2 regions of the Pedobacter flavus genome follow, and region 2 is predicted to be linked to the other one. Evidence: riboswitches for the same ligand, from Rfam matches in the RefSeq annotation. Region 2 holds a riboswitch; the other holds the start of a gene.
The links. Region 2 has a riboswitch for S-adenosylmethionine ahead of VRU49_RS09555 (O-acetylhomoserine aminocarboxypropyltransferase/cysteine synthase family protein). Riboswitches for the same ligand answer to the same signal wherever they lie in the genome.

Region 1 (4,943 bases), on a different contig from region 2:
ATATCCAAGAAAGTTAAAAGTAATTAATGTTTAAATACAAAGAAAATAAATTATTTATAAAGAAATAATAATTGAGATCTCAATAAAACTAACTACTTTATACTGTCTGCCGTCTACTGTCTACTTTATACTGTCTACTGTCTACTTTCTACTGTTTACTGTCTACTTTCTACTGTTTACTGTCTACTGTCTACTGTCTACTGTCTACTTTATACCATCTACTTACCACCATCTCTAATACGCCAAATTAGGGCTTAGCCATTTTTCTGTTTCTTCTACACTCATACCCTTACGTTTTGCATAGTCTTCAATTTGGTCTTTATTTATTTTACCTAGGCCAAAATACCTAGACTCCGCATTTGCAAAATAAAATCCACTTACGGCAGCCGCTGGATACATGGCATAATTCTCAGTGAGTTTAAGTCCAATATTTTTTTCTACTTCTAGAATATTAAAAAGAGTACGTTTTTCTGTGTGATCTGGGCAAGCAGGATAACCAGGCGCAGGTCTAATTCCTTTATATACCTCCTTAATTAATTCTTCATTCGAAAAATTTTCATCAGCATCGTAGCCCCAGAAATCTTTTCTCACCATTTCATGAAGTTTCTCAGCAAAAGCTTCTGCCAATCTATCGGCCAATGCTTTTGCCATTATACTATTATAATCGTCAAAGTTTTTTTCAAAACCAGCTACCAATTCCTCGCAGCCATCTCCGGTGGTTAGGGCAAATCCTCCTAAATAATCTTGTATTCCAGAATTTTGTGGCGCAATAAAATCGGCAAGGGCTAAATACGGAAGTCCTTCACTTTTTTCTGCTTGTTGACGAAGGGTGTGTAGCATAATACTATTATCGTTTATCTTAATTTGAATGTCGTCATTAATGCTATTTGCAGGCCAAAAACCAATAACTGCATTGGCTTTTAGTAGTTTTTGATCTACAATTTTCTTTAGTAAAACTTGTGCGTCTTGATATAATTTTTGAGCTTCAATACCTACATATTCATCATCAAATATTTTAGGAAAACTACCTCTTAATTCCCAGGTGTGGAAGAATGGTGTCCAGTCTATATATGGGATTAAATTTTCTAATGGATAATCCTTAATTACTTTTGTGCCTGTAAATTTGGGTGCAGGGGCGGTAGAACTTTCAAAATCTATGGTTGGTTTAAGTGCCCTGGCTTCTTCAATTGTTTTAAATCTTTTATCAGATTTCTTATTTAAATGAGCAATTCTTGTTTTTTCGTAATCCTCTTTTATGCTCTTAATATAACTATCTCGGGTTTCAATATTTAAAAGTGAACTACAAACAGAAACACTACGAGAAGCATCTAAAACATGAACTGCAGCACCCGAATAGTTTGGTGCAATTTTAACGGCAGCATGGATTCTAGAAGTAGTAGCTCCGCCAACAATTAATGGAATATTTAATTTTTCCCTTTCTAATTCCTTGGCAAAATGCACCATTTCGTCTAAGGATGGCGTAATTAATCCACTTAATCCAATAATATCGGCATTTATTTCCTTGGCTTTTTTAATAATATCTTGGGCAGGAACCATAACTCCCATATCCACAATCTCGAAATTATTGCAAGCTAAAACAACACCCACTATATTCTTTCCAATATCATGGACATCTCCCTTTACTGTGGCCATTAGAATTTTTCCTGCATTTGCATTTTGATTTAGTTCAGGATTATTTTCTTTCTCTTTTTCTATGAATGGTAATAGATAGGCAACTGCTTTCTTCATTACCCTGGCCGATTTTACTACTTGTGGTAAGAACATTTTACCAGCACCGAATAAGTCGCCCACAATATTCATTCCGTCCATTAGCGGGCCTTCAATTACCTCAATTGGGCGTGCATACTTTTGTCTCGCTTCTTCAACATCGGCATCTAAATGCTCTATAATTCCTTTAACTAGTGCGTGTGATAGTCTTTCTTCTACTGTGCCTAACCTCCAAGTTTCGTCTATTACAACAACTTTTCCTTTTGCTTTTACTGTTTCGGCAAACTCAACCAATCGCTCAGTAGCATCAGCTCTTCTGTTTAATAAAACATCTTCTACTCTTTCTAGTAAAGTGGGTTCAATTTCTTGATAAACCTCTAACATTCCTGCATTTACAATCCCCATATCTAATCCAGCCTTAATAGCATGATATAAGAATGCACTATGCATTGCTTCCCTAACCGTATTATTTCCTCTAAAAGAAAACGAAATATTGGAAATACCTCCACTTACTTTTGCTAATGGAAGATTTTCTTTTATCCATTTGGTAGTCTTAATAAAATCTACTGCATAATTATTGTGTTCTTCTAATCCTGTTGCAACGGTTAAAACATTCGGATCAAAGATGATGTCTTGAGGAGGGAAACCTACTTTGTTAACAAGAATATCATATGAGCGTTTCGAAATTTCAATTCGCCTTTCATAGCTATCGGCCTGTCCAATTTCGTCGAAGGCCATAACCACAACCGCAGCCCCATAGCGCATTACTTTTTTTGCACTTTCAATAAACTTCTGTTCGCCTTCTTTGAGTGAAATAGAATTTACGATTGCTTTTCCTTGAATGCATTTTAGGCCTGCTTCTATAACCGACCATTTAGAACTATCTACCATAATTGGGAGCTTTGCGATATCTGGTTCGGAAGCAATAAGGTTTAGGAATTTGGTCATGGCAGCTTCACCATCGAGCATGCCCTCGTCCATATTCACATCAATTATTTGAGCACCACCTTCTACTTGTTGGCGTGCAACAGTTAAAGCACCATCATAATCACCACTTAAAATTAATTTAGAAAATTTGGGAGATCCTGTAATATTGGTTCGTTCTCCAATATTTACAAAAATGCTTTCTGGAGTAATGGTCAACGCTTCTAAACCACTTAACCTTAAAAAAGGGTCAATAGTTGGGATTACTCGAGGTTTTCCTTGTTTAGCTTTATTGGCAATACATTGAATATGATCTGGACTTGTTCCGCAACATCCGCCAACAATATTTACAAAACCTGCTGTAATAAAATCGTCTACAAGGTGTGCCGTTTCGTGAGGCTGCTCATCATATGCGCCAAATTCGTTTGGTAAACCTGCATTTGGATAAGCAGAGATATAACAATTGGCTTTTGCTGCTAATTCCTCTATATGTGGACGCATTTCTTTAGCTCCTAAAGCACAGTTAAAACCAATGCTTAATGGGGTGGCGTGCATTACAGAATTTAAAAAAGCTTCTGCAGTTTGACCGGATAAAGTTCTGCCTGAGGCATCGGTAATGGTACCTGAAATCATTATTTCGGAATGCTTTCCAATTACTTCATCGTATTTTTTTATAGCAGAAATTGCTGCTTTAGCATTTAAGGTATCGAAAATTGTTTCAATTAATAAAACATCTGCCCCGCCATCTACTAATCCTCTCACTTGTTCGTAATAGGCGGCTTCTAATTCATCAAAAGTTATGGCTCTAAAACCCGGGTCATTAACATCAGGAGAAAGAGAAAGCGTTCTATTTGTGGGGCCAATAGCACCTGCAACGAAACAAGTTCTACTTGGGTTTTTAACCATGAAATCTTTTACAGCTTCCTTAGCTATTTTAGCGCCTTCGAAACTGAGCTCATAACTAAGTTCTTCCATTTTATAATCGGCCATAGAGATGCGCTGCGTACTAAAAGTATTGGTTTCAATAATATCAGCACCAGCTTCTAAGTAGGCTAAATGAATAGATTTTATAATGTCTGGACGTGTAAGATTTAATAAGTCGTTATTCCCTTTAACGTCTAAAGGGTGGTCTTTAAATCTCGTTCCTCTAAAATCTTCTTCTGTTAATTGATAGCGTTGTATCATAGTGCCCATAGCACCATCAATTACTAAAATTCTTTTATTTAATTCTTCTCTGATCGTCGTCATAAATTTTTTTGCAAAAACCAATTATGTTATTGCAGTTTAATGTTGACTTATAGAAGAAAGTAGAGTAGTTTTCTAATCATTACTTATCTTTTTCCAAACCTTTTTAAATTAGGTTGGAATAGAATGTAGCACCTTGTTGGCACAGGTTGCTAAGACTTCATAGGGTCCATTCCCTCCGTCTTTCTTTATAAGTTTTACAAAGGTGCGATAAAGAAAGATTAAATCCAAAAAATATGGAGGTTCTTAAAATTAAATACTAAAAGTTTTGATTTTTTTTAATGTTTGACAAATTTTATTCTAAAATTAACGATGCGGAAACAAATAAGTTAAATAAAAAAAGCCCTTCTTAAAATGAATTAAGAAGGGTTTTTAAAATATTTAAATTATATTATTTTCTATTTCCGAAAATTCTTAAAAGGAATAAGAAGATATTAAGGAAGTCTAAGTATAACGACAAAGCACCCATAATAGCCATTTTTTTGGTTTCAACGCGAAAAACATCTTCTCCAGTTTCTTCAATTCCTAAGCCAATTTTTTTAATTTTTTGAACATCGTAAGCAGTTAGTGCAGTAAATACAGCAATACCAATAAATGCCATAAACAGGCTAAATTGCTCACTTTGGATAAACATATTAATTAAACTTGCAATCACTAAGCCAATAACGCCCACCATTAAGATAGGTCCAAACTTGCTTAAATCTATATTGGTTGTATAGCCTAAAAATGCCATTATACCAAATATCCCTGCAGCAGCAGCGAAACAGCTAATAATAGAACCTGAGGTATAAATTAACATGATGAAACTTAAGCTTGCACCGGTTAAAATGGAATATAAAATAAATACCCCAACCAAGGCACCATAAGATAAACGGCTTAATCCAGCGCTCATTAGTAATACCAAACCAAGTGGGGCAAAAGTAACGATATAACCTAAAGTAGATAATCCTTTTTCAGTAACCAACATGCTTAAAAAAGCAGGGGTTTGAGAAATAAAGTATGCAGCGAAGGTTGATAAAGATAAAGCCACAAACATCCATGAAAAG
Region 2 (4,943 bases):
AAACCATTTTTTAAATACTTCTTGCCTAATTCATGATATTTATTGCTGGTTAGTCCGGGGTAATTTACTTCCTTAACCAAATCGTTATTTTCTAGCCATTTAGCTAATTGTAAAGTGTTTTCTACATGTTTTTGAACCCGTAGTGATAAAGTTTCTAATCCTTGTAGAAGTAAAAACGAGTTAAAAGGCGAAATGGCGGGGCCAATATCTCTTAGCCCTTCAACCCTTGCTCTTAGGATAAACTGGATATTACCAAAATCACTTCCAATACCAAAAACATCATTAAAAATTAATCCATGGTATCCTTCAGAAGGTTCAGAAAACTGAGGAAATTTACCATTACCCCAATTGTAATTTCCACCATCAATAATAACTCCTCCAATACTTGTTCCATGACCACCAATCCACTTTGTGGCCGATTCTACCACTATATTGGCGTCATTTTCTAAAGGTTTAAACAAATAGCCACCTGCACCAAAAGTATTATCTACGATTAAAGGTAAATCGTGTTTTTTAGCAATGGCTGATATTTTTTCGAAATCTGGAATACTGAAAGAAGGATTACCAATAGTTTCAATATATATGGCTTTAGTTTGATTATCGATTGCATTTTCAATGTTAACGGGTTCATCTATATTAACAAATTTGGTAGTTATACCTAACCGTTTAAAACTCACTTTAAACTGATTATAAGTTCCGCCATAAACATGTGAAGATGAAATGAAATTATCGCCAGCTTGTAGAATATTGGTAAGTGCGATGAATTGGGCGGCTTGACCAGAAGCAACTGCTAATGCAGCCACACCACCTTCTAATGCGGCAATTCTTTTTTCAAAAACATCGGTAGTGGGATTCATAATTCGGGTATATATATTCCCAAATTCCTTTAAGGCAAATAAATTTGCTCCATGCGATGCATTTTTAAAAGTGTATGATGAGGTTTGGTAGATGGGTACTGCTCTAGAACCAGTTGTTGGATCTACTTCTTGACCAGCGTGAATTTGTAAAGTTTCAAATTTATAAGATTGTGACATGATGATATTAATTAATAATGAAGATTAAATATAATTTTGGCGTACCCTGTTCTAGGGCCTCCCAGATTTTTGATCGCAATAAAAAAGGAAGAATTTTAGATAATTATATGCTGTAGCAGCACATATAAAATTGACAAAATGTGAAATTGCCAAAGAAAATTTTGTGTTCGAATGTGTGCTTAATTGCTGGGCACTTAAATAAGTAATTAATCATTTTAGTTAAGTTTATATACACCTCAATCACCATGATTGAAGTTCAGGAATTGGCACCTTCTCCTTTGGGGGAGGGTTGTCAGTGGGTTATAGAGCCTGTCTCTCGCCACTTCTTTATAAATCAACTTTATGTTGACTTTTTATTTGTTTCCAAATAATATTTCAAAGATAGGTTAAAAAAATATAATTAAGCAAATTTTATTTTGTTTAATTTTAATTAAATTGATGTAATTTTAAATATTAAACAGGTAAATATTTGGTTTTCTGTAGTTTAAATTTTTTATAAAATTTGGATGCAACTTATTATCAAACATTTCGTCTATTAAGTTAAGCGTATGAAAACATTAATAATAATAGCCGCCTTTATTTTGATAACGCTTTCTGGTAATGCGTATTCACGAACAAATATTTCTATTTGTACACTTTCGTCAGTTACTTTAATGAGTTTTCAAAAAATACAGCAAGAAGAAACCGTTAAAACAGATAGTATAAAATTTAAGAAAAACAACAAAAAGAAACCAAAGGGAAAATTACAGAAGGATCAACTACTTGATGATTTCCCTGCAGTAAAATTATTTGTTAATGGTTTTGAAAAAATTGTAAAAGGAATCGCTAATATTTTTTAGTTAGATTTTATCTAATGCATCGCTAAAATCCTGAATTAAATCTTCAATATTTTCTAAACCAACAGATACTCTTAATAAATTTTTTGGAGTTAAACTATTCGGTCCTTCAACAGAATATCTATGCTCAATTAAACTTTCTACGCCACCTAAACTTGTAGCTTGAGCAAATAATTTTAAGTTGTTGGCAATAAATGAAGCAGCCTTTTCACCATCTTTAATCGTTACAGAAAGCATACCACCACCAGATTTCATCATCCTTGATGCTACTTCATAGTTAGGATGAGATTTTAAGCCCGGGTATAATACGGATTCTATTTTTGGATGATTTTCTAAATATTCAGCCAATAATTGAGCATTTTGAGCATGACCTAACATTCTATAATGTAATGTTTTAATACTTCTTAAAAGTAGAAAACAATCGAAAGGACTAGGAACTGCGCCACCTATTTCTTGAATGTTTTTAATTTTTGACCAAAATTCGTCCTTTTTAGCAGTTATTAAAGCTCCGCCTAAAACGTCGCTATGTCCACCTATAAACTTTGTGCTAGAATGCAAAACAATATCTACCCCATACTTAATTGGATTTTGAAGGCAGGGTGAGGCAAAAGTACTATCGCAAACAAAAATTAGCTTATTTGCTTTACTGAAATTCCCCAACCACTCTAAATCATAAACTTTTATTAAAGGATTTGAAGGTGATTCTGCCCAAATCATTTTAGTATTTGGTTGTAAATAATTTTTTAATTCTTCTTTATTATTTAAATCAACAAAACTGAATTCTAAAATATTATTAAAAATAGTAAGTAATTGCTTTTTTAAACCCCAATACATGTCGTCAGGTGCAATTATATGGCTATTAGGCTCTAGTGCCTGGAAAATAGTCATTCCGGCAGCATTACCAGAAGAAAAAGCCGCACAGTCTTCTCCACCTTCCAATGAACATAAAGTGTGTTCTAATTGCTTTCTATTCGGATTACTCACCCTTGTATACATGTGTCCACCTGGATAACCACCATTTTCATCTCTAAAAAATGTTGTACTTAAATGTAAGGATGGTGAAACATCGCCTGTAGACGATTTTTCTATTGAAGCTCCATGTATTGCAAGTGTTTCCTTTTTCATAAAATTTTAGTGTGTACAAAGCTAATTTTATATTTGTTTAATTAGAACATTTTCAAGCGTTAAATGTTAATTTCATAAAATATAATTTTAAAACCTTTACAGATGAAAATCAGATCAATTTCTTATGCATGCATAGCATTTTTTTTGCTTTTACAAGCTTGTTCATCCACCATGAATTCTACAGCAACAGTAAATAAAAGAGCTAATATACTTGGTACGTGGCAATTGGCAAATATTGGTTATGAAGGAATAAATGAAGTAACTGTTAAAAGCTTATTTAAGGAGCAAAATCCGAAATGTTTTATTGGTAGTACATGGTATTTGCCTAATAACGGCAGTGGTTATTATCTTATAAATGAAGGTCAAAATTGTGCATCCATCAAACAAAATATATATTGGTCTGCATCACCCGCAGAAGATACTTTTCAATTTAAAAAAATAGAAGCAGGAGAAAAACCAAAATTGGTTGAAGACGGATTTAGACTAATATTGAGTTCTGTAACCAAGGAAAGTATGGTATTGAGATCTCCTGTAGAAACCAGTGCAGGTAATGCTTACATTGTATTGAATTTTGTTAAATCCGAAAAATAAGACAAAGGATTTACATTAAGATTGCCTGTGAACTATTTTCACAGGCTTTTTTATTGTATTTTTGTTTTAAAAATTAATCAGCCGTGCAGAATTTAGATGTATTAATAAACGATAGTAAACTTGACCCTAACTTAAGAGCAATTGCATTAAAAGTTCAGGCTAATGAAAGAATAAGTTTTGATGAGGGAGTTTACCTTTACCAACATGGACCATTAGCTTATTTGGGTGTTTTGGCAAATTATATTCGCGAAATGAAGCATGGCGATAACACCTATTTTAATAGAAATTTTCACATTGAACCTACCAATGTTTGTGTTTATGACTGTAAATTTTGTGCGTACAGCAGATTAATTAAAAATAGGGAAGATGGTTGGGAGATGGAAGTGGAGGATATGCTAGATATCGTAAAAAAATACGATAATGAAGCAGTTACCGAAGTTCATATAACAGGTGGTGTTGTTCCAAAGCAAAATCTTGAATTTTATGCTGATTTTTTCAGGAAAACTAAAGCGCATAGACCTGATTTACATATTAAAGCATTAACACCGGTTGAGTATTATTATATTTTTAAAAAGGCTAAATTAAGTCATTACGAAGGAATGAAATTCCTCAAAGAAGCAGGCTTAGATAGTATGCCTGGTGGGGGCGCAGAAATTTTTCATCCTGAGGTGAGAGAAAAAATTGCGAATGATAAATGTAATGCAGAGCAATGGTTAGATATTCATGAGCAGGCACATTTATTAGGAATGCGCTCTAATGCGACCATGCTATACGGTCATATCGAAGAATTCTGGCATAGAGTAGATCATATGGAAAGATTACGTCAGCTTCAAGATAGAACCAAAGGATTTCAAGCGTTTATACCGTTAAAATTCAGAAATAAAAACAGTCAGATGGAACATGTTCCTGAAGTATCTGTTATTGAAGATCTACGAAATTATGCGATTGCCAGAATTTATATGGACAATTTTGATCATATAAAAGCATATTGGGCCATGATTAGTAGAGAAACTGCGCAATTGTCTTTAAACTTTGGGGTAGATGATATTGATGGAACATTAGATGATACCACAAAAATTTACTCTATGGCTGGTGCAGAAGAACAAACGCCCGCAATGAGTACTCAGGAATTGGTAGAATTAATAAGAAATGTAAAAAGAAAACCAATTGAAAGAGATACTTTATATAATGTAATAAAGGATTATACGGATGAAGTTTTTGACGATAAAAAGCCTCAATTTTATAAATTGCCTGTTATTAATTAATAGAAATGCAACATACAGAAGCTTCCAGCTTAAATAAAAAGACCATTTATATCATTCGTCACGGACAAACCAATTTAAATTTACAAGGTATT

Region 1: another riboswitch for S-adenosylmethionine. It lies ahead of metH (methionine synthase); the one in region 2 lies ahead of VRU49_RS09555 (O-acetylhomoserine aminocarboxypropyltransferase/cysteine synthase family protein).

Annotation. Positions count from the first base shown of each region.
Region 1 is NZ_JAZDQU010000001.1:1,090,148-1,095,090, forward strand. Features, by position in the region: gene VRU49_RS05040 (four helix bundle protein) at 1-2, opposite strand, end outside; gene metH (methionine synthase) at 235-3,900, opposite strand; SAM riboswitch class I at 3,981-4,094, opposite strand; gene VRU49_RS05050 (Bax inhibitor-1/YccA family protein) at 4,289-4,943, opposite strand, start outside.
Region 2 is NZ_JAZDQU010000002.1:766,003-770,945, reverse strand. Features, by position in the region: gene VRU49_RS09555 (O-acetylhomoserine aminocarboxypropyltransferase/cysteine synthase family protein) at 1-1,034, opposite strand, end outside; SAM riboswitch class I at 1,257-1,370, opposite strand; gene VRU49_RS09550 (hypothetical protein) at 1,583-1,873, shown strand; gene VRU49_RS09545 (trans-sulfuration enzyme family protein) at 1,874-2,995, opposite strand; gene VRU49_RS09540 (hypothetical protein) at 3,098-3,586, shown strand; gene mqnE (aminofutalosine synthase MqnE) at 3,670-4,851, shown strand; gene VRU49_RS09530 (histidine phosphatase family protein) at 4,857-4,943, shown strand, end outside.